DNA from 2 places in the Actinomadura miaoliensis genome. Region 2 is predicted to be linked to the other one. Evidence: predicted binding sites of a transcription regulator. Region 2 holds the regulator's gene; the other holds the start of a gene.
What was found. Region 2 encodes LexA, which represses DNA repair genes until DNA is damaged. Its sites were predicted from a motif close to TCGAACANNTGTTCGA; they were not measured.

Region 1: a site for LexA is predicted at 2,506-2,521, ahead of ABD811_RS13610 (intein-containing Rv2578c family radical SAM protein). Genes of this name have one in related genera too.

What each region holds. Positions count from the first base shown of each region.
Region 1 is NZ_BAAAZG010000016.1:186,890-196,183, reverse strand. It holds gene ABD811_RS13615 (SDR family NAD(P)-dependent oxidoreductase) at 1-371, shown strand, start outside; gene ABD811_RS13610 (intein-containing Rv2578c family radical SAM protein) at 374-2,470, opposite strand; gene ABD811_RS13605 (glycoside hydrolase family 10-like protein) at 2,687-4,327, shown strand; gene ABD811_RS13600 (DUF3040 domain-containing protein) at 4,384-4,599, shown strand; gene ABD811_RS13595 (ATP-binding protein) at 5,088-5,552, shown strand; gene ABD811_RS13590 (WYL domain-containing protein) at 5,625-6,734, opposite strand; gene ABD811_RS13585 (ArsR/SmtB family transcription factor) at 6,894-7,268, shown strand; gene ABD811_RS13580 (SRPBCC family protein) at 7,265-7,759, shown strand; gene ABD811_RS13575 (dihydrofolate reductase family protein) at 7,835-8,398, shown strand; gene ABD811_RS13570 (hypothetical protein) at 8,501-9,294, opposite strand, start outside.
Region 2 is NZ_BAAAZG010000018.1:230,875-240,168, reverse strand. It holds gene leuS (leucine--tRNA ligase) at 1-1,726, shown strand, start outside; gene ABD811_RS15765 (YciI family protein) at 1,723-2,064, shown strand; gene lexA (transcriptional repressor LexA) at 2,374-3,075, opposite strand; gene ABD811_RS15755 (LysM peptidoglycan-binding domain-containing protein) at 3,261-3,677, shown strand; gene nrdR (transcriptional regulator NrdR) at 4,593-5,069, shown strand; gene ABD811_RS15745 (vitamin B12-dependent ribonucleotide reductase) at 5,179-7,998, shown strand; gene ABD811_RS15740 (hypothetical protein) at 8,153-8,866, opposite strand.

The DNA.
Region 1 (9,294 bases), on a different contig from region 2:
GCGGCTACGACGGTGTGCAGGCGATGTTCATGACCGGGCGGCTCAACGACCTGCTCGGCGTCTCCTTCGCCCAGGAGCACGGCCGCACGGTCCGCTACGTGCTGTTCCACCCCGGCACCACCGCGACCGGGTTCGCCGGTGACTACGACCCCGCCACGGCCGCCTTCATCGAACGCCAGAAGGCCCTCGCCAAGCCCGCCACCGACGTCGTCCCGCCCCTGCTGCGGCTCCTGGACCACCCGCCCGCCCAGCCGCTCACCGCGTTCCACCTGCACACCGAGATGAGCGTGGGCAACGGCCTGTTCTCACCCGCCGACGCCGCCCGCCTGGCCGACGTCACCGCGCGGCTGCTGGAACTCCACACGCCCTAGGCTCACAGCAGTGACAGCTGCTCCGGCTCGCCAGACGAGGGCTTACCAGGCGACAGCTCGCCAGGCGATGGCTCGCTGGACGACGGCTCGCCGGAGGTCTGGGGCCTGGCCGGGGCCGAGCCGCGGTGCCCGGGGGAACGGCGGTCGATGCCGTACTTGGCCGCCAGCTCCCGCACCCGCTGCGAGATCCGCTGCTGGAACTCGCGCGGCGCGTACGCGCCGCCCCGGTACAGCCGCGCGTACGGCGTCACCAGGTCGGGGTGGTGCTCGCGCAGCCACGCCAGGTACCACTCACGCGCCCCCGGCCGCAGGTGCAGCGTGATCGCCGTCACCGACGTGGCGCCCGCCTCGGCGATCCGGCGCACCGCCTCCTCCAGTTGCGCGGGGGAGTCACTCAGGTAGGGCAGCACCGGCCCCATCACCACCCCGCAGCGCACGCCCGCGTCGTTGAGCGCCGCGCACACCTCCAGCCGCTTGTCCGGCGCGGGCGTGCCCGGCTCCACCAGCCGCCACAGCTCCCGGTCGACCGACCCCACCGACACCGCCGTGCTGACCTCGGTGCGCTGGGCCGCCTCCACCAGCAACGGCAGGTCACGCAGGATCAGCGACCCCTTGGTCAGGATGGAGAACGGGTTGGCCGCGTCCCGCAGCGCCTCCAGGATCGGCGGCATCAGCCGGTAGCGTCCCTCGGCGCGCTGGTAGCAGTCGACGTTGGTGCCCATCGCGATGTGCTCGCCGCGCCAGCGCGGCGCCGCAAGCTCCCGCCGCACCAGCTCGCCCGCGTTCACCTTCACCACGATCTTCGAGTCGAAGTCGGCGCCCGCGTCCAGGTCCAGGTACTCGTGCGAGCGGCGCGCGAAGCAGTTGTGCGACACCACCCCGTCGGCGATGAAGTCCCCGGTGCCGGTGGTGATGTCGTACAGCGGCGCCTCCAGGCCCAGCGGCTCGACCGACACCACCGCCAGCGACGCGTCGCTGGCCACCGCCGCGCCCTCGACCGGCCACTTGCGTGTGGCCGCCGGGTCGACCGCGTGCAGGAACCGCAGCCGCTCCCGCACCCCGCCGGTGAGGCGGACACCGCGCGGCGCCGCCCCGGCGCAAGCGTCGGCGGTGAAGGTGAAGCCGAGCTCGGCCAGGGCGTCCTTCAGCCCGCCGAACATCTCGGTGCCGGCGACGGCGATCCGTGACACCGTGTGATCACCGTCGGCGCCGGTGTCGAACAGCCCGGCGAGCAGACCCGTGTGCCACGACCGCGACGGCGGTCGCGGCCATCGTGTCAGCCGCTCGACGGCGGCCACCGCCACGGCGCCGCGGACACCGATCCCCTCGGCGTGACGCTCCGCCGGCCCACGTGGCACCCGCTCGCGGGTGACAGGCCGGGCGCCGTCGCAGGCGACGCCGAAATGCTCCAGATACCGGCGCCCCCTGGCGAGCACGTCGGCCTCGCCCGCGGGCAGGCGGACCCGGTGCGGGCCGATGTGCCCCCGGCCGCGCAGGACCGCGCACAGGTATCCGCGGCGGTAGTCGTCGTCGACCTTCGGCGGCGTGGCGAAACGCCCGGTGCCGACCAGGTCGTCGCCCGGTGCCAGGTGCGGACGCCGCCGGGCCCCGGGCTCCCCGCCGGTGACGTGCCTCCAGCCGCGGCCGGTCAGAAACCGGTGGTCGCCGCTGGTGACGAGCCGGGTGCCGTCCCGCAGCGTGACCCGGTGGGCGGGCTTGACCGTCTGCCAGTGGTCGAGGACCTCCGTCACCACGTAACGGCGGTGGCGTCCCTCGCGGCGCGTGCCGTAGACGCGGTCACCGACGCGCACCTCCCGAAGAGGCTTGGTGCGGCCGTCGGCCATGAGGATCGGGGTGTCGCCGCCGCAGCAGTAGACGCACGCGTGCGAGCATCCGCGGTAGGGGTTGATGGTCCACTGGAACGGCATGCGGGACGCGGGCGGAACACGGTTGATGATCGAACGGGCCTGCACCTCGTAGAAGGTCATGCCGCGGAAACCGGGCGTGTCGAACGTGCGGGCGATCGCGCGCCGTTCGATCAGCGGTGCCACCGGGCCGGGCTCCGCACCGTCGTCGAGCCGCAGGTTGTCCCAGCGCATCGGCCCCACCCCCGTTCCATCGAACGTTTGGACGATAGAACGGACGTTCGAAGATCGCAACCCTGCGTGACCGCCCGCGGACGACGCCCGCACCGCACGGTCGGCGATAGAAAGGACGCTCGGAGGACGATCGGGGGCGATCGGGACGTCCGGGCATCACACGCGCATTCGCGTTTGGCGTCGAGCACGGCAACGGGTGCGTAACAATGGCTCGTCATGGTCTGGACGAACAAGGGGACGCCGGGTGCGCTCGCGCGGGCGCTGACCGCGGGCGCGCTGGCCACGGGAACGCTGACCGCGTCGGCCGGCTGCGTGCCGGTGCTGGGCGGCGCCGACGAACGCAGGGCGGGCGACAGGGCACCGGGCATCGCGGGCGCCGAATGCCCCGACGTGCCGCCGCCCGACGGGTCCAAGGGACGCCAGCTGCGCGGCATGTGGATCGCCACCGTCGGCAACATCGACTGGCCCAGGGACGGCCGCCGCGCCGCCGACCAGCAGAAGGCCGACTTCCGCCGGCTGCTGGACAACGCGCGCGCGATGAACCTCAACGCGGTGTTCGTGCAGATCCGCCCCAACTCCGACGCCTTCTACGACTCCCCGTACGAGCCGTGGTCGCAGTGGATCACCGGGACGCCCGGCAAGGACCCCGGCTACGACGTGCTGAAGTTCATGCTGGACGAGGCGCACGCCCGCGGCCTGGAGTTCCACGCCTGGTTCAACCCCTACCGGGTGAGCCGCCAGAGCGACCTGAAGAAGCTCGCGCCCGACAGCCCCGCCCGCCGCAACCCCGGCTGGGTGCGCAAGTACGGCAAGGGCCTGTGGTACGACCCGGGCCTGCCCGAGGTGCGGGACCTGGTCGTCAAGGCCGTGATGGACGTGGTCCGCAAGTACGACATCGACGCGGTCCACTTCGACGACTACTTCTACCCCTACCCCGAGGCCGGCGCGGGGGAGTTCCCCGACCAGGCCACCTACAAGACCTACGGCAAGGGGATGGGCAAGGACGACTGGCGCCGCCACAACGTCGACACCCTCGTCAGGACCGTGTCCGAACGCGTCCACCAGGCCAAGCCGTGGGTGCGTTTCGGCATCAGCCCGTTCGGGGTGTGGCGCAACGACAGCAGCGACCCCGACGGGTCGCCCACGCGCGCGCTGCAGAGCTACGACGACATCCACGCCGACACCCGCAAATGGATCCGCGAAGGGTGGGTCGACTACGTCACGCCCCAGCTGTACTGGACGATCGGTGACGCGCGCGCCGACTACGCCAAGCTGGTGGAGTGGTGGGCCCGCCAGGTGCGGGGCACCAAGGTGCAACTGACGATCGGGCAAGCCGCCTACCGCGTCGGGGAGGACGCGGTCTGGCGCAAGCCCGAGGAGCTGTCGCGGCACCTGAAGCTCAACGCCCGCTACCCGCAGGTGCGCGGCGACGTGTTCTTCAGCGCCTCGGACCTGGCGGAGAACCGGCACGGGTTCGCCGCCCGCCTGCGTAAGGACCACTACGGGACTCCCGCGCTGCCGCCCGTGGCGCCCGCGGCCGATGACAAGAGCAAGGCGGGGGACGGCCCCGCGCCCGCTCACGGTGTGCGGGCCGAGGGCGCCGACGGCGGTGTGCGCGTCACGTGGGGCGCCTCCGAGGACGCGGTGGGCTACGCGGTGTACCGGGTGGACGGCGAGCGTCCCGCGTGCGCCCCCGTCACGGCGGGGACGTTGCTGACGGCGGTGCGCGGCGGCGGCATCCTCGACCCGACCGCCAAGGCCGGCCGCACCTACACCTACTACGTCACGGCCCTGGACCGGATGCAGCGTGAGAGCGCTCCCGCACGGGGCGCGACGGTTACCGCCCGACGGGGATAATGATCTTGCTGCCGGGGCAAGAACAAGGCACTTCAACCCGCCCCCGGAGGTATGGCATGGCGCTGTCGATGGAGGAGCAGCGGATCCTCGCCGAGATCGAGACCCGCCTCAGCGAGGACGACCCGCGGCTGGCCCATCGTCTGTCGAAAGCGGGCGCGAAGGTGGGCCGGGCGCGGCGGCGCCGCCGGATCCGCCTGATCGCGGCCGTGGCGGTCGCGGTGTTCGCGGTGCTGACGGCGGTGGCCGCGGCGGTGCTCACCGCGATCTCGTAGCAGGACGGGTGTTGCGGCGGGTTCCGCTCGTCACACCCGCCCTGCTATGAGAGGCCCCGGCGGGCGTATCGCCCGCCGGGGCCCTGACGTTCAGGCCGGTGTGGTGGTCGCCTCGCGGCGAAAGGCACAACGAAGCTCCTGCCCGAGCCGTACGGCCCGGCGGTATTCCTCGAAGGCAAAGGGTAGAGCCCGGGGGACACATGCCACACCGACACCCACCACGATAACGGCATCGGGGGAGTGCTCATTCCCATCGGGGTGCGCCACGGCCACCTGACCCGGCAGTGAGGGTTGTGTGAGGCGCGTGCACCCGCCCGGTCCGGGCGGCGTCCCACCTTGTGCACGGCCGGGGTGCGAACGTCCCTGACCGCCGCCGACACGGGGTGCTCGCGGCACGGCCAGATCCGTCCATCGCACGAGTCGTACGGCGGGCGGAACGGGAACGACCTGGAGTGACGCGGGAACCGCCACAGGTGAGGAGTCCGGCAGTGGCCGCCAACACCGACATGGAGACCGACGGACCGGCACGCAGGGCGGCGCGGGCCGCGACCTGGGAGCTGGCCCCCGAGACCCCCGCCGCCGCCCACGCCCGCGCCCTCACTGCACGCGCGCTGCGCTCGTGGCGGGTGACCGACGCCACCGACGTCGACGACGTCGTCCTCATGATCGACGAGCTGGTCGCCAACGCCGTCGTGCACGGCGCCCCGCCCGTCCGCCTGCGGCTGCGGCTGGACGGCACCTGCCTGGTCGCCGAGGTCACCGACGCCGACCCGGCGGCGCCGGCCCGCCCGTGCGGCCAGGCGCCGCGCTGGTCGGAGGAGGGCCGCGGGCTGCTGCTGGTCGCCGCGCTGGCCACCGCGTTCGGCTGCCGTCCCGACCCGCCCGGGAAGGTCGTGTGGTTCACCCGCGTCCTGCGCGGCGTCAACGGGCACCGCGCCGCGTCCGCTCCCTGAGGGCTGGGAGAACGGCGCGAGCCCAAAGAGCCTGAGACGGCCGGCGGGCCTGCCGGGGGGCCGCGCGAGCCGTCAGGCCTGCAGGGGGCAGCGGTCGACGACCCATAGCTCGTCGTCCTCGTCCAGGTCGACGGGGCGTTCGGGGTGTTCGGCGAGACGGTCCAGGTGCCACTCGATGTGGGCCAGGGGGCCGCGCCACCCGGCGAGCACGTCGGCCAGCGGCCGCCGCGGGCCCGGCGGCCCGGACGGGCGAGGGTCGGCGACGGGACGCTCCCACAGCGCGTCGTCGCACCCGGCCGCCCAGTGTCCCAGGCCCGCCAGCACCTCCTGCAGGTCGCGGGCCAGCTCGCCCAGCGACCGCAGCGCCATCGCGTCCTGGATGACCCGTTCCCGCTCCTCGGCCGGCATCGCGCGGCCGAACCCCGGCGGCACGTCCCGCTCCGGCGGGGGCGCTCCGGTGGCCGCCGACCGGATCGCCGCCACCTGCCAGCGCGTCCATCGCGCCAGGTGCGCCAGCACCGTGCGCAGGGCCGCCGCGCCCGGCCCGCCGTCGCGCGCCTCGGCGGTCGCCTCGCGCAGCCGCGCGCGCACGTACTCCAGCCGGTCCAGCGTCCAGGCGCGGGCGCGTCCGGCGCCGGTGGGGCCGTGCGGGCCGTCGTCGGCGGGCGGACGCGGCAGCGGCACCCGCAGCGCCGCCAGCAGTTCGTCCAGGTCGCGTGCGGCGGCGGCGCGGCCGGCCAGGTAGGCGGCGCCGATGCGGTCGACGCGGAACATCCGCGGCCCGTCGCGCATGCGGCACCAGCCCACCAGGTAGTCGGCGTGCGGGCCCACCACCAGGCCCTGCGGTTCGACGTCGCGGAAGCTGCGCGCACCGGACTGGTCGGTGTAGGCCAGGCGCACCACGCGGCCGGAGCGCACCGCTGCCGCCAGCGTGTCGCGCACCGGGCCGACCAGCGAGGCGACCTCGCTCATCGGGGGCGGCGCGGGCTCGGGCGCCAGGACATGGCCGCGGCCCCGCTCGGACCGCACCGGAAGGCCGCCGTGCGTCAGCAGCTCCAGGTCGCGGCGCACCGTGCGGGCGCTGACGCCCAGCCGCTCGGCCAGCTCGTCGACGGTCAGGGGGTCGGGGGCGGCGGCGCGCAGTTCGGCGATGAGGGCGAGCAGCCGGTCCACGCGATCCACGCCTCCATGGTCACCGACGCCGCCGACATTATTCCTTCCCTTCGGGCGCGTTTCCCGGACCGTCGCGAACGCGCTGATCCGTCCGTGTCCGCCTGTGTCCGCGCGCGTTCCGGCGTCGACGTTGCCGGGGCACCGACGACTCCGCTAACGTACAACCAAATGGTTGTAGATGGATCGACCGACGAGGCCGTGGACGACCTGTTCCACGCGCTGGCCGACGCCACCCGCCGCGACATCGTGCGCCGCTGCGTACGCGACGAGCTGTCGGTGTCGCGGCTGGCCGACGCCTATCCGATGAGCTTCGCCGCGGTGCAGAAGCACGTCGCGGTGCTGGAGCGGGCCGGTCTGGTCACCAAGCAGCGCCGTGGAAGGGAGCAGCTCGTGCGCACCGACCTGGACGCCGTGCGCCGTGCGCGGCAGGCCCTCGACGAGCTCGAGGCCACCTGGCGCGGACGCGTCGACCGCATGGCGCGGCTGCTCGCCGAGGACCCCGGCCCGGCGGCGGACACCACCACGCAAGGACGGAACACATGACCGTGACCCGCGTCGACAAGGACTACGACGCCCTGACCCTCACCGTGGTCGCCGACTTCGACGCGCCCGTCGAACGGGTATGGCGGCTGTGGTCCGACCCGCGCCGGCTGGAGCGCTGGTGGGGAGGGCCGCCCGGCTTCACGACCGCCGTGGACGAGCACGACCTGACCCCCGGCGGCACGGTCACCTACCTCATGACCGGCCCCGACGGCCGCACGTCGCGCGGCTGGTGGCGGATCGACTCGGTCGAACCGCCGACGTCCCTGGAGTTCACCGACGGCTTCGCCGACGACGGCGTGCCCGTCCCCGACATCCCGACCACCCAGGTGCGGGTGCGCCTCACCGAGCACGACGGCGGCACCCGCATGCTGGTGCACTCGGTGTTCGACTCCCGCGAGCAGATGGACCAGCTGGTGCGCCTGGGCGCGACGGACATCTTCGCCCAGTCGATCGGCCGGATGGACGCCCTGCTCACCGAGTCACCCGACTGACGACCCGGCCCCGCACCCGCACCGGGCATGGACACACCACAACAGACACGCCAGAACACCGAAAGGAACCGCCTCGTGCGCACGGTCAAGCTGCAGCTCCAGATCAGCGTCGACGGCTACATGGCCGGCCCCAACGGAGAACTCGACTGGGTGACGGGCCCCTGGACCGACGACATCAACGCCTACGTCGAGAAGATCTGGGACCCGGTCGACTGCATCGTCCTGGGCCGCAGGCTCGCCGAAGGGTTCATCCCCGCCTGGGAGTCCGGCCCCGAGGGCGAGACCCAGGAGGGCATCGACAAGATGAACAACACGCCCAAGGTCGTCATCTCCAACAGCCTCACCGAGTCTCCCTGGAACAACGCCGTCGTCGCGGGCGGCGACGTCGCCGCGACCATCAACAAGCTCAAGGCCGAATCCGGCGGCGACATCATGGTCTGCGGAGGCGGCACGCTCACCCGGGCGCTCATCGCCCAGGGACTGATCGACGAGCTGCACCTGTTCGTCAACCCGGTCGCGCTCGGCTCCGGGATGCCCGTGTTCCCCGACGGCGACGGCTACCACCGGCTCCGCCTGGCCGGCTCGCGGACGTTCGACTGCGGCATCGCCGCGCTGCACCTGGAAACCGCGCGCGCCTGACCGCACGCCAGGCCGCGGCACACGCCCCCAAGCGCCACATGTCGCGGCCTGACCGGCGGCCGCTGCCGGCCGCCCCGGCGGACCGGGCCGCGGCCCGGTCCGTCAGCGCGACAGCTCCGCGGCCAGCCCCTCCACGTCGGCCGCGGTCAACGTCAGGGTGTCGGCGTTGTCGAGCGCCTGCGTGGCGTCGGCCCGGCCGAGGTGACGGGTGACGGCGCGGTCCAGATAGGTCTCCACCAGCCGCGCCCCCGTCAGCCGCCCCCGGCCGCGCAGCCCGCCCAGGTCACGGTGCACGATCTCCCAGGCGTCCGGCCCCAGCCGCAGCCGCCGCTCCTCGGCCAGCAACGCCAGCAGGCCCGCGCGCACACGCGGATCGTTCATGTCCGGCAGCCGCACAGCGCGCAGGTCGGCCATCAGCTCCGGCGCCGCCGCCGACAGCTCGGCCACCCGCGCCGGCTCGCACGTGGCCAGCAGCGTGGTGTCGCTGACGCCCTCCAGACGCGCCTCGTACAGGTGCTCGGCGTAGGCGGCGCCCTGGGGGTCGTCGAGGACGAGCGCGTCCAGGCCGTCCAGCAGCAGCGTGTGCCCGGCGTGCTCGTCCAGCACACCGCGCAGCCCGGCCGGACCGCGGCCGCGGACCTCCTCGGCGTGCACGCCGTGCACCTCTCCGCTGGACACCCGCACGTCGGCGAGCGCACGCGACACCATGCGCCCCAGCCGCCGCTGCCCGCTGGACGGCGCGCCGATCAGCAGCAGCGCCGGCATGGACGCGGTGGACATCTCCTGACCGCGCAGCCGCTGCGCCCACTTGCCGCGGCGCCGCACCTCGGTCACGACGCGTTCGATGTCGTCGGCGCCGCACAGGAACCGGATGCCGTACGCCTCGGCGATCTGCG
Region 2 (9,294 bases):
CGTCTACACCACCCGCCCCGACACCCTGCACGGGGCCACCTTCATGGTGGTGGCCGCCGACGCCGAGCTGGCCGAGGAGATCTGCGCCCCCGAGCAGCGCGCCGCGTTCGAGGCCTACCGCGAGCAGGTCTCCCACGAGAGCGAGATCGAGCGGCTGTCCACCGAGCGCGAGAAGACCGGCGTGTTCCTGGGCCGGTACGCGATCAATCCGGTCAACGGCGAGCGCATCCCGATCTGGGCGTCCGACTACGTGCTGGCCGAGTACGGCCACGGCGCGATCATGGCCGTTCCCGCGCACGACCAGCGCGACCTGGACTTCGCGCTGAAGTTCGGGCTGCCGGTGCGCGTGGTGGTCGAGACCGGCCAGCCCGACCCGGCCGAGACCGGCGTGGCCACCACGGGCGATGGGCGCATCGTCAACTCCGGCCCCATCGACGGGCTGAACAAGGCCGACGCGATCACCCGGATCATCGAGATCCTGGAGGAGAAGGGCCTGGGCAAGGCCGCGGTCAACTTCCGGCTGCGCGACTGGCTGGTGTCCCGGCAGCGGTTCTGGGGCTGCCCGATCCCGATCGTGCACTGCCCGTCCTGCGGCGAGGTCCCGGTGCCGGACGACCAGCTGCCGGTGCGGCTGCCCGACGACCTGCGCGGCGCCGACCTGAGGCCCAAGGGCACCTCGCCGCTGGCCGCCGCCGAGAACTGGGTCAACGTCGAGTGCCCCAAGTGCGGCGGCGCGGCCAAGCGCGACAGCGACACCATGGACACCTTCGTCGACTCGTCCTGGTACTACTTCCGGTACTGCTCGCCGACGTACGAGGACGGGCCGTTCGACGTCGAGCAGGTCCGCAAGTGGATGCCGGTCGACCAGTACACCGGCGGCGTCGAGCACGCCATCCTGCACCTGCTGTACAGCCGGTTCTTCACCAAGGTGCTGTACGACCTGGGCATGATCGACTTCACCGAGCCGTTCACCCGCCTGGTCAACCAGGGCCAGGTGATCCTGAACGGCAAGGCGATGTCCAAGTCGCTGGGCAACATGGTCGACCTGGGCGAGCAGATCGAGCAGTGGGGCGTCGACGTGGTGCGCCTGGCGATGCTGTTCTCCGGGCCGCCCGAGGACGACATCGACTGGGCCGACGTGTCGCAGCCCGGCATGGCCAAGTTCCTGACGCGCGTGCACCGCATCGCCACCGACGTGACGTCCGCACCCGGCACCGACCCCGCGGCCGGCTCGGTCGACCTGCGGCGCGTCACCCACCGCACCATCGACGAGGCCACCACGCTGATCGAGCAGCACCGCTACAACGTGGCGATCGCCCGGCTGATGACGCTGGTCAGCGCCACCCGCCGCGCCATCGACGAGGGCCCCGGCCCCGCCGACCCGGCCGTCCGGGAGGCCGCCGAGACGATCGCGGTGCTGCTGTCGCTGTTCGCCCCCTACACCGCCGAGGAGGCGTGGGAGCGGCTGGGCCGTGAGCCGTCGGTGGCGACCGCGGGCTGGCCGGCGGCCGACCCGTCCCTGCTGGTGCGCGAGTCGGTGACCTGCGTGGTGCAGGTCGCGGGCAAGGTCCGCGACCGCCTGGAGGTGCCGCCCGACATCGCCGAGGACGAGCTGGAGCGGCTGGCGCTGGCCTCCGCCAAGGTCAACGAGGCCCTGGCCGGCGCACGGATCCAGCGCGTCATCGTCCGTCCGCCCAAGATCGTGAACATCGTGCCCGCCAAATGAGCACGCTGCACCTCCTGCTGCTGCGCTACCGCGGCACCGAGGACGAGGTCGAGCCGCACGTGCCCGCCCACGTGGCGTACCTGGAACGCCACCACCGGGCGGGCACGTTCCTGGCCTCGGGCCAGACGGTGCCGTCCGAGCACGGCGGCGCGATCATCGCGCGCGGGACCGACCGCGCCGAGATCGAAAAGATCGCCGAGAATGACCCGTTCGTCTGCGCGGGCGTGGCCGAGTACGAGATCATTACAGTCGATGTGGGCCGGGTCCATCCGGCCCTGGCGGGACTGGCCGGCGTCGGCCCGTCCCGCGTCCGCGCCCCGGGAGAGCCGCCCGGCTGACGCGGCGCATCGGCCGCGCAGCCCGCGGTCCAGGCACCGGCGGGCCCGAATCCGAGCCTGACGGCCGCGAGCGGAGAACCACCGCCGCGGCCGTGTCTCGGCCTGGCCTGGCAGGCGCGCCTGGGCGCGGGCGCCGAGCGGCGCTCGTGGACGAGCTGGAACTGGAATGGGTGGAGACGAGTGCGTCCGCACGCGGTTGTCGAGATGACGCCTCCTGCGCACAGCGCGGGGCGCATGCGAACGCCCGCCACCGCCCTGGGGGCCGGTGACGGGCGCGCGGGAGTGACCTGGCCGCGCCGGGCCGGGACGTCACATCTTGCGCAGGACGGCGACGACGCGGCCCAGGATGGACGCCTCGTCGCCGGGGATCGGCTCGTAGGCCGGGTTCTGGGGGACCAGCCAGATGTGACCGTCGCGGCGCTTGAATGTCTTGACGGTGGCCTCGCCGTCGATCATCGCGGCGACGATGTCGCCCTGCTCGGCCACCGGCTGCTGGCGCACCACGACCCAGTCGCCGTCGGCGATCGCCGCGTCGATCATCGAGTCGCCGGTGACCTTCAGCAGGAAGTGGGTGCCCTCGCCGACGAGCTGCTTGGGCAGGGTGAACACGTCCTCGACGGCCTCCTCGGCCAGGATCGGCCCACCGGCGGCGATCCGTCCCACCAGCGGCACGTAGGCGGGGGCGGGACGCGGCGCGGTGTCCTGGCCGGCGCCGGGCGCGTCGAAGTTCTCGGTGTCGGTGCGCACCGGCGTGGCGCCCGGGACCCGCACCTCGACGGCGCGCGGCCGGTTGGGGTCGCGGCGCAGGTATCCCTTGCGCTGCAGCGCGCGCAGCTGGTGCGACACGCTGGAGGTGCTGGTCAGGCCGACGGCCTCGCCGATCTCGCGCATCGAGGGCGGGTAGCCGCGACGCTGCACCGAGTCGCGGATCACCTCCAGCACCATGCGCTGCCGCTGGGTCAGGCCCGCCTCGTCCATGGGGCCGTCGGGCAGCTCCCGGACCTTGGTCATCGCTCGTCGCCTCCCGACGCTCGCTCCGTCACTCCTTGCCGAACGTTATCGCGTCCGGCTGCAATGATCAAACAATTGTTCGAAGAATGTACTCGCGTTTCTCGGGGGGCTGCGGTACAACATCGTACAGACGTTCGATCGAATATGCATTCGAAGATCGGCTGTCGGTCACGAAGGGGACCGAGATGGCGGGTTCGCTCCACCCACACTGCATAACGGCCGAAGCTCCGGCCCTCACCACACACATCCAGCACGCACCGCCGCCCCTGGGGGCTCCGGCGGAGGGCGCGTGGGACGATCTGCGGCTGACGCGGCGCGGCCGCATCGTGATGATCGGCCTGCTGGCGGTGCCGCTCCTGGTCGCGTTGTGGCTGACCGCGACGGCCCGCGCGGGCGCCGGCGGCCCCGACGCGTCCGACCCCGGCGTGCGCCCGGGCAAGACGGTCGTCGTCGGCAACGGCGACTCCCTGTGGACGATCGCCCGACGGGAACGCCCCCGCGACGACACCCACCTGCTGGTCCGCCGCATCATGGACCTCAACAACCTGTCCACGACAATCGTCCGCCCAGGCCAGCGCCTGCGCCTCCCCGCCAACGACTAACCTCCGCTTTCACGCCGTAGCGGCTGTCGCGCTCCTGCGGCGGCAGCCGCCTCACTCTCCCCACCAAGCCGGAGCGGTACGCCCTGCTCTGCCGACGGGGCGCGAGGCGAACACCGATGGCTCGGCCCCACCAGCCTGAGGGGCCGAGCCGCTACTGCCCAGACCCGGGCGGCGTAGTGCACGCGGTCACGACCACGACAGCCGCCGCCCGCCGGGTCTGGGCCAGGGCGTCGCCCCAGCTCGCGCGGCGTAGTGCGCTCGGTCACGGCCATGGCAGCCGCTGCCCGCCGGGTGTGAGGCCAGGGCGTCGGCCCGCCTCGCGCAGCGTATTGCACGCGGTCACGGCCATGGCGGCCGCTGCCCCGCCGGGTCTGGGCCAGGGCGTCGGCCCAGCTCGCGCGGCGTCGCGCTGGACACGGCCAGGGCTCCCACGGCCAGATCTGCCGCCGCCGTGCTCGTTCACCGTTTTCACGGTCGCCTCCATCCATCCGTATCCGCCGCTCGCACCCGCTTCGCTGGAGTACGGTCGCTCCCGGCCCGCCGTCATCCATCGCGGCGGGCTGGCTGTAGTGATGTGGCGATTTTTGGGGACTTGTGGGTTGGCCTCACCGTGCGAGGCGACCTCCCGCCCGAAGGCTTCGGCGGGGGATGCGAGAAGCCTTACGGCAAAGGGGGTTTGGGTGGTTTGTGGGGGTTCTTGGGGGTCGGTGGAAGCGACACGCCGAGGCGGGGTTCGCGGGCCCGGTGTGACGAGGGTCTACTGACGGGGGTCGTGATCCAGGTTGCGTTGCCCCTCCGGGCGTCCTACGGTTGACCACAACATCTAGTAGTTACACGGGTGTCATTAACCACAAGTTGTGTCTTGTGGGTGACGATTTCTCGTGTGGCTTGATCTGTCAGGGGAGGAGGGAACGCGTGCACTGCCCGTTCTGCCGCAACCCTGACACCAAGGTGATCGACAGCCGCTCCACCGACGACGGATCGGCCATCCGGCGCCGCCGGTCGTGCCCGGAATGCGGCAAGCGGTTCACCACACAGGAGAACGTGCTCCTCATGGTGGCCAAGCGCAGCGGCGTCACCGAGCCGTTCTCCCGGGAGAAGATCATCGCCGGCGTGCGCCGCGCCTGCCAGGGCCGTCCCGTCGACGAGGACGCGCTGGCCAAGCTCGGGCAGCGGGTGGAGGAGGCGATCCGGGCGACGGGGGTGGCAGAGATCCCCTCGCACGAGATCGGACTGGCCATCCTCGGCCCGCTCGGCGAGCTCGACGAGGTCGCCTACCTGCGGTTCGCCTCGGTGTACCGGGGTTTCGAGACGCTGGACGACTTCGCCAGAGAGATCGAGTCACTGCGTACCAAGGCCGGTTCCTCGGGGGAGCCTGGCCGGCCCCTGTGAGGGGCGGGCTTCACGACTGTTGAGAGCGCCCGCGGCCGGGAGCAAACGGCCGGCGGGCGGGGTTATTCCTGGACAGGGCCCGGCGGGAGGGCCCGAGAGGGGGAAGGTCATGACGGAGACGGTGAGCGGCTCGGCGGCCCGGCGCGGCAGGGGGAGCCGCAAGGGGCTCAAGGTCGAGCGGATCTTCACCACGCCCGGCGTGCATCCGTACGACACGATCCGCTGGGAACGTCGTGACGTGGTCATGACCAACTGGCGGGACGGCTCCGTCAACTTCGAGCAGCGCGGGGTGGAGTTCCCCGACTTCTGGTCGGTGAACGCCGTCAACATCGTGACGTCGAAGTACTTCCGCGGCGCCCTCGGCACCCCCCAGCGCGAGCACAGTCTCAAGCAACTGGTCGACCGGGTGGTCAAGGTGTACGTTGACACCGGCCTGGCCGAGGGCTACTTCGCCTCGGAGGAGGACGCCCAGATCTTCGACCACGAGCTGAAGCACGCCCTGGTCCACCAGATGTTCAGCTTCAACTCCCCCGTCTGGTTCAACGTCGGCACCAAGTCCCCGCAGCAGGTCAGCGCCTGTTTCATCCTCTCGGTGGACGACTCGATGGAGTCGATCCTGGACTGGTACAAGGAAGAGGGGATCATCTTCAAGGGCGGCTCCGGCGCCGGTGTCAACCTCTCCCGCATCCGCTCCAGCAAGGAACTGCTGTCGTCCGGCGGCACCGCCAGCGGACCGGTGTCGTTCATGCGTGGCGCCGACGCGTCCGCCGGGACGATCAAGTCGGGCGGCGCCACCCGCCGGGCCGCCAAGATGGTCGTGCTGGACGTCGACCACCCCGACATCGCCGAGTTCATCGAGACCAAGGCCCGCGAGGAGAACAAGATCCGGGCCCTGCGCGACGCCGGGTTCGACATGGACCTGGGCGGCAAGGACATCGTCAGCGTCCAGTACCAGAACGCCAACAACTCGGTGCGCGTGTCGGACGAGTTCATGCGCGCCGTGGAGAGCGACGGCGAGTTCGCGCTGCGCGCCCGCCTGAACGGCGAGGTCGTGGACACCGTCAAGGCCCGCGACCTGTTCCGGCAGATGGCCAAGGCCGCCTGGGAGTGCGCCGACCCGGGCATCCAGTACGACGACACGATCAACGACTGGCACACCAACCCCGAGTCGGGCCGCATCACCGCCAGCAACCCGTGCTCGGAGTACATGAGCCTGGACAACTCCTCCTGCAACCTCGCCAGCATCAACCTGCTGAAGTTCCTGCGCCAGGACGACACCTTCGACGTCGAGAGCTTCGTCAAGCTCACCGAGCTGATCATCACGGCGATGGACATCTCCATCACCTTCGCCGACTTCCCGACCGAGAAGATCGCCGAGACCACCCGCGACTACCGCCAGCTCGGCATCGGCTACGCCAACCTCGGCGCCCTGCTGATGGCCACCGGGCACGCCTACGACTCCGAGGGCGGCCGCTCCCTCGCCGCCGCGATCACCTCGCTGATGACCGGCGTCGCCTACCGCCGCTCCGCCGAGCTGGCCGGGGTGGTCGGCCCGTACGTCGGATACGCCCGCAACGCCGAGGCGCACAAGCGCGTGATGCGCAAGCACGCCGCCGCCAACGACGAGATCCGCACGCTGGACGAGATGGACCGGGCCGTCCACGCCGCCGCGACCAAGCAGTGGCAGCAGTGCCTGAAGACCGGTGAGAAGAACGGCTACCGCAACGCCCAGGCGTCGCTGCTGGCCCCCACCGGCACCATCGGCCTGATGATGGACTGCGACACCACCGGCATCGAGCCCGACCTGGCCCTGATGAAGTTCAAGAAGCTGGTCGGCGGCGGCTCGATGCAGATCGTCAACCACACCGTCCCGCGCGCTCTGAAGAAGCTGGGCTACCAGCAGGAGCAGATCGAGGCGGTCGTCGAGTACATCGCCGAGCACGGCCACGTCGTGGACGCGCCGGGCCTGCGTCCCGAGCACTACGAGGTGTTCGACTGCGCGATGGGCGAGCGGGCGATCAGCCCGATGGGCCACGTGCGGATGATGGCCGCCGTCCAGCCGTTCCTGTCCGGGGCGATCTCCAAGACCGTCAACATGCCCGAGCAGGCCACCGTCGAGGACATCGAGAAGGTCTACTTCGAGGGCTGGCGGCTCGGCCTGAAGGCCCTGGCGATCTATCGCGACAACTGCAAGGTCGGGCAGCCGCTGTCGGCGGCCAAGAAGACCGAGCAGGCCGAGGAGGCCCCGGCGCCGGTGGAGGTCGCGCGTCCGGTCCGCAAGCGCCTGCCCAAGCAGCGTCCCGCGACCGTCACCCGCTTCTCCGTCGCCGGTGCCGAGGGCTACATGACCGCCTCGTCCTACCCCGACGACGGCCTCGGCGAGGTGTTCCTCAAGCTCGGCAAGCAGGGTTCCACCCTGGCCGGCGTGATGGACGCGTTCTCCATGGCGATCTCCATCAGCCTCCAGTACGGGGTGCCGCTGGAGACCTGGGTGGAGAAGTTCACCAACATGCGGTTCGAGCCCGCCGGCATGACCGACGACCCCGACATCCGCATGGCGACCTCGGTGATGGACTACATCTTCCGCCGCCTGGCGCTGGACCACCTGCCCTACGAGACCCGCGCCGAGCTGGGCATCCTCACCGCCGAGGAACGGGCGATGCAGGCCAACGGCGAGGACCCGGCCACCCTGCACGCCGAGACCGAGGTCGACCGCGAGATCCTGGCCCAGTCCGCCGAGATCACCAAGCCCGCCGAGCCGCGCCGTCCGGCCGTCGAGTCCGAGCCGCACTCCTCGATGGAGGTCATCGAAAGCCGCCAGGGCCGCACCGCCGACGCGCCTCTGTGCCTGACCTGCGGCACCAAGATGCGCCCGGCCGGCAGCTGCTACGTCTGCGAGGGCTGCGGCTCCACCAGCGGCTGCAGCTGACCACGGGACGCAAGCGCTCTTGAAGCGGCGTCCGACCTGATCGGCCACGATTGAAGTCGCGGGGGAACCGGCCAGCGCCGGTTCCCCCGCAGACGTTTTCGGCCGGGGCGGCTACGGCACGAGCGTCTTCTCAGGAGTCGGTGGGCGGTTCTCCTCAGGTCTCCAAGGCGGATATGACGGAGAAGACCGCGCCACAGGTGCCGCATTCCGCGTCGCCGAACACGTGCCTCAGGCCCCAGGCGAGCCTCGGCTGCCCGTCTCGCACCGCTGCCTGGTGCAGTCGGCCCTCGACGCCCTGCAGGTCATCCGGGGCGGCCGGGCGCAGTGGGATGGGGTGCACGTCACCGAGGTCCCAGTCGCGAATCGACGAGTAGCGGCCGAAGTCTCCGATCACGATGCTGACCTTGTCGGAACATCGGGGGCAGAGAACTTCGGTGCAGAAGTCGAGGAAGTCGTCGAGGATGTCGCTCAGCACTGGGAAGCCGTCCAACGCGAGCTTCGCTCGGAAGTAAGTCCGGTAGTCGGCCGGCCGTTCCGACAGCCGTCCGTCGGCGGAGGCGCTGAGCATGGCCAGCGGCTGCTGGAGCTCCTTCATCTCGTCCAGAGGCCTGCCCTCACGAAGAGCAGCCCCGACGATCTCGCCCGCAAGCTCGATCGCAGGGAACTTCACCGCTCGGTTCGTGTGCTGGGCGAGGGAGGCCAGTGCCGGCAAGGCCGCGATGCCCGCTTCGCAGGTGCTCCCCTGGTGCCAGAGCTGGGTCCACAACTCTTCCCAGGCGTCCTCGGCGCCGGTCTCCGCTGCCTGGAGAGCGGAGGGGACGGTGTGCGCCGGCCCGTACACACCCTGCAAACGCGCCCAGTCGATCACAGCCTGAGTCAAGCACGGCCACTGGGGTGCTCGGCGATGTCCGCAGGGGAATACCGCACCCTCCGAATAGGTGCTCTGCCCCAGTACCACGAGGACGCGCCCGTGACGCGTCGTCCGACCTGATCGGCTGAGACCGAAGCACCGGGCCGAGGGGGAACCGACTCCAGTCGGTTCCCCCTTCGGCGCATCAGGCGCCTTCGATCCCGAACCGGAAACGCTGCCGGCATCTCTAACGCGACATCAGCGTTCCGCCGGATGCCAGAACAGCCAACGCGCTGATCGCCTACCTGCCGCCGAATCGCCGCTGGAGCCGCGGTGCTCGCCGGCGCCGTGCTGAGCTGACCAGGACGACGCCTTGCAGCGACGGCCCGGACGGCCCGCTGTCCACGGCGAATTCGGAAATCCCCGATCCCACAAATCTTTCTTTA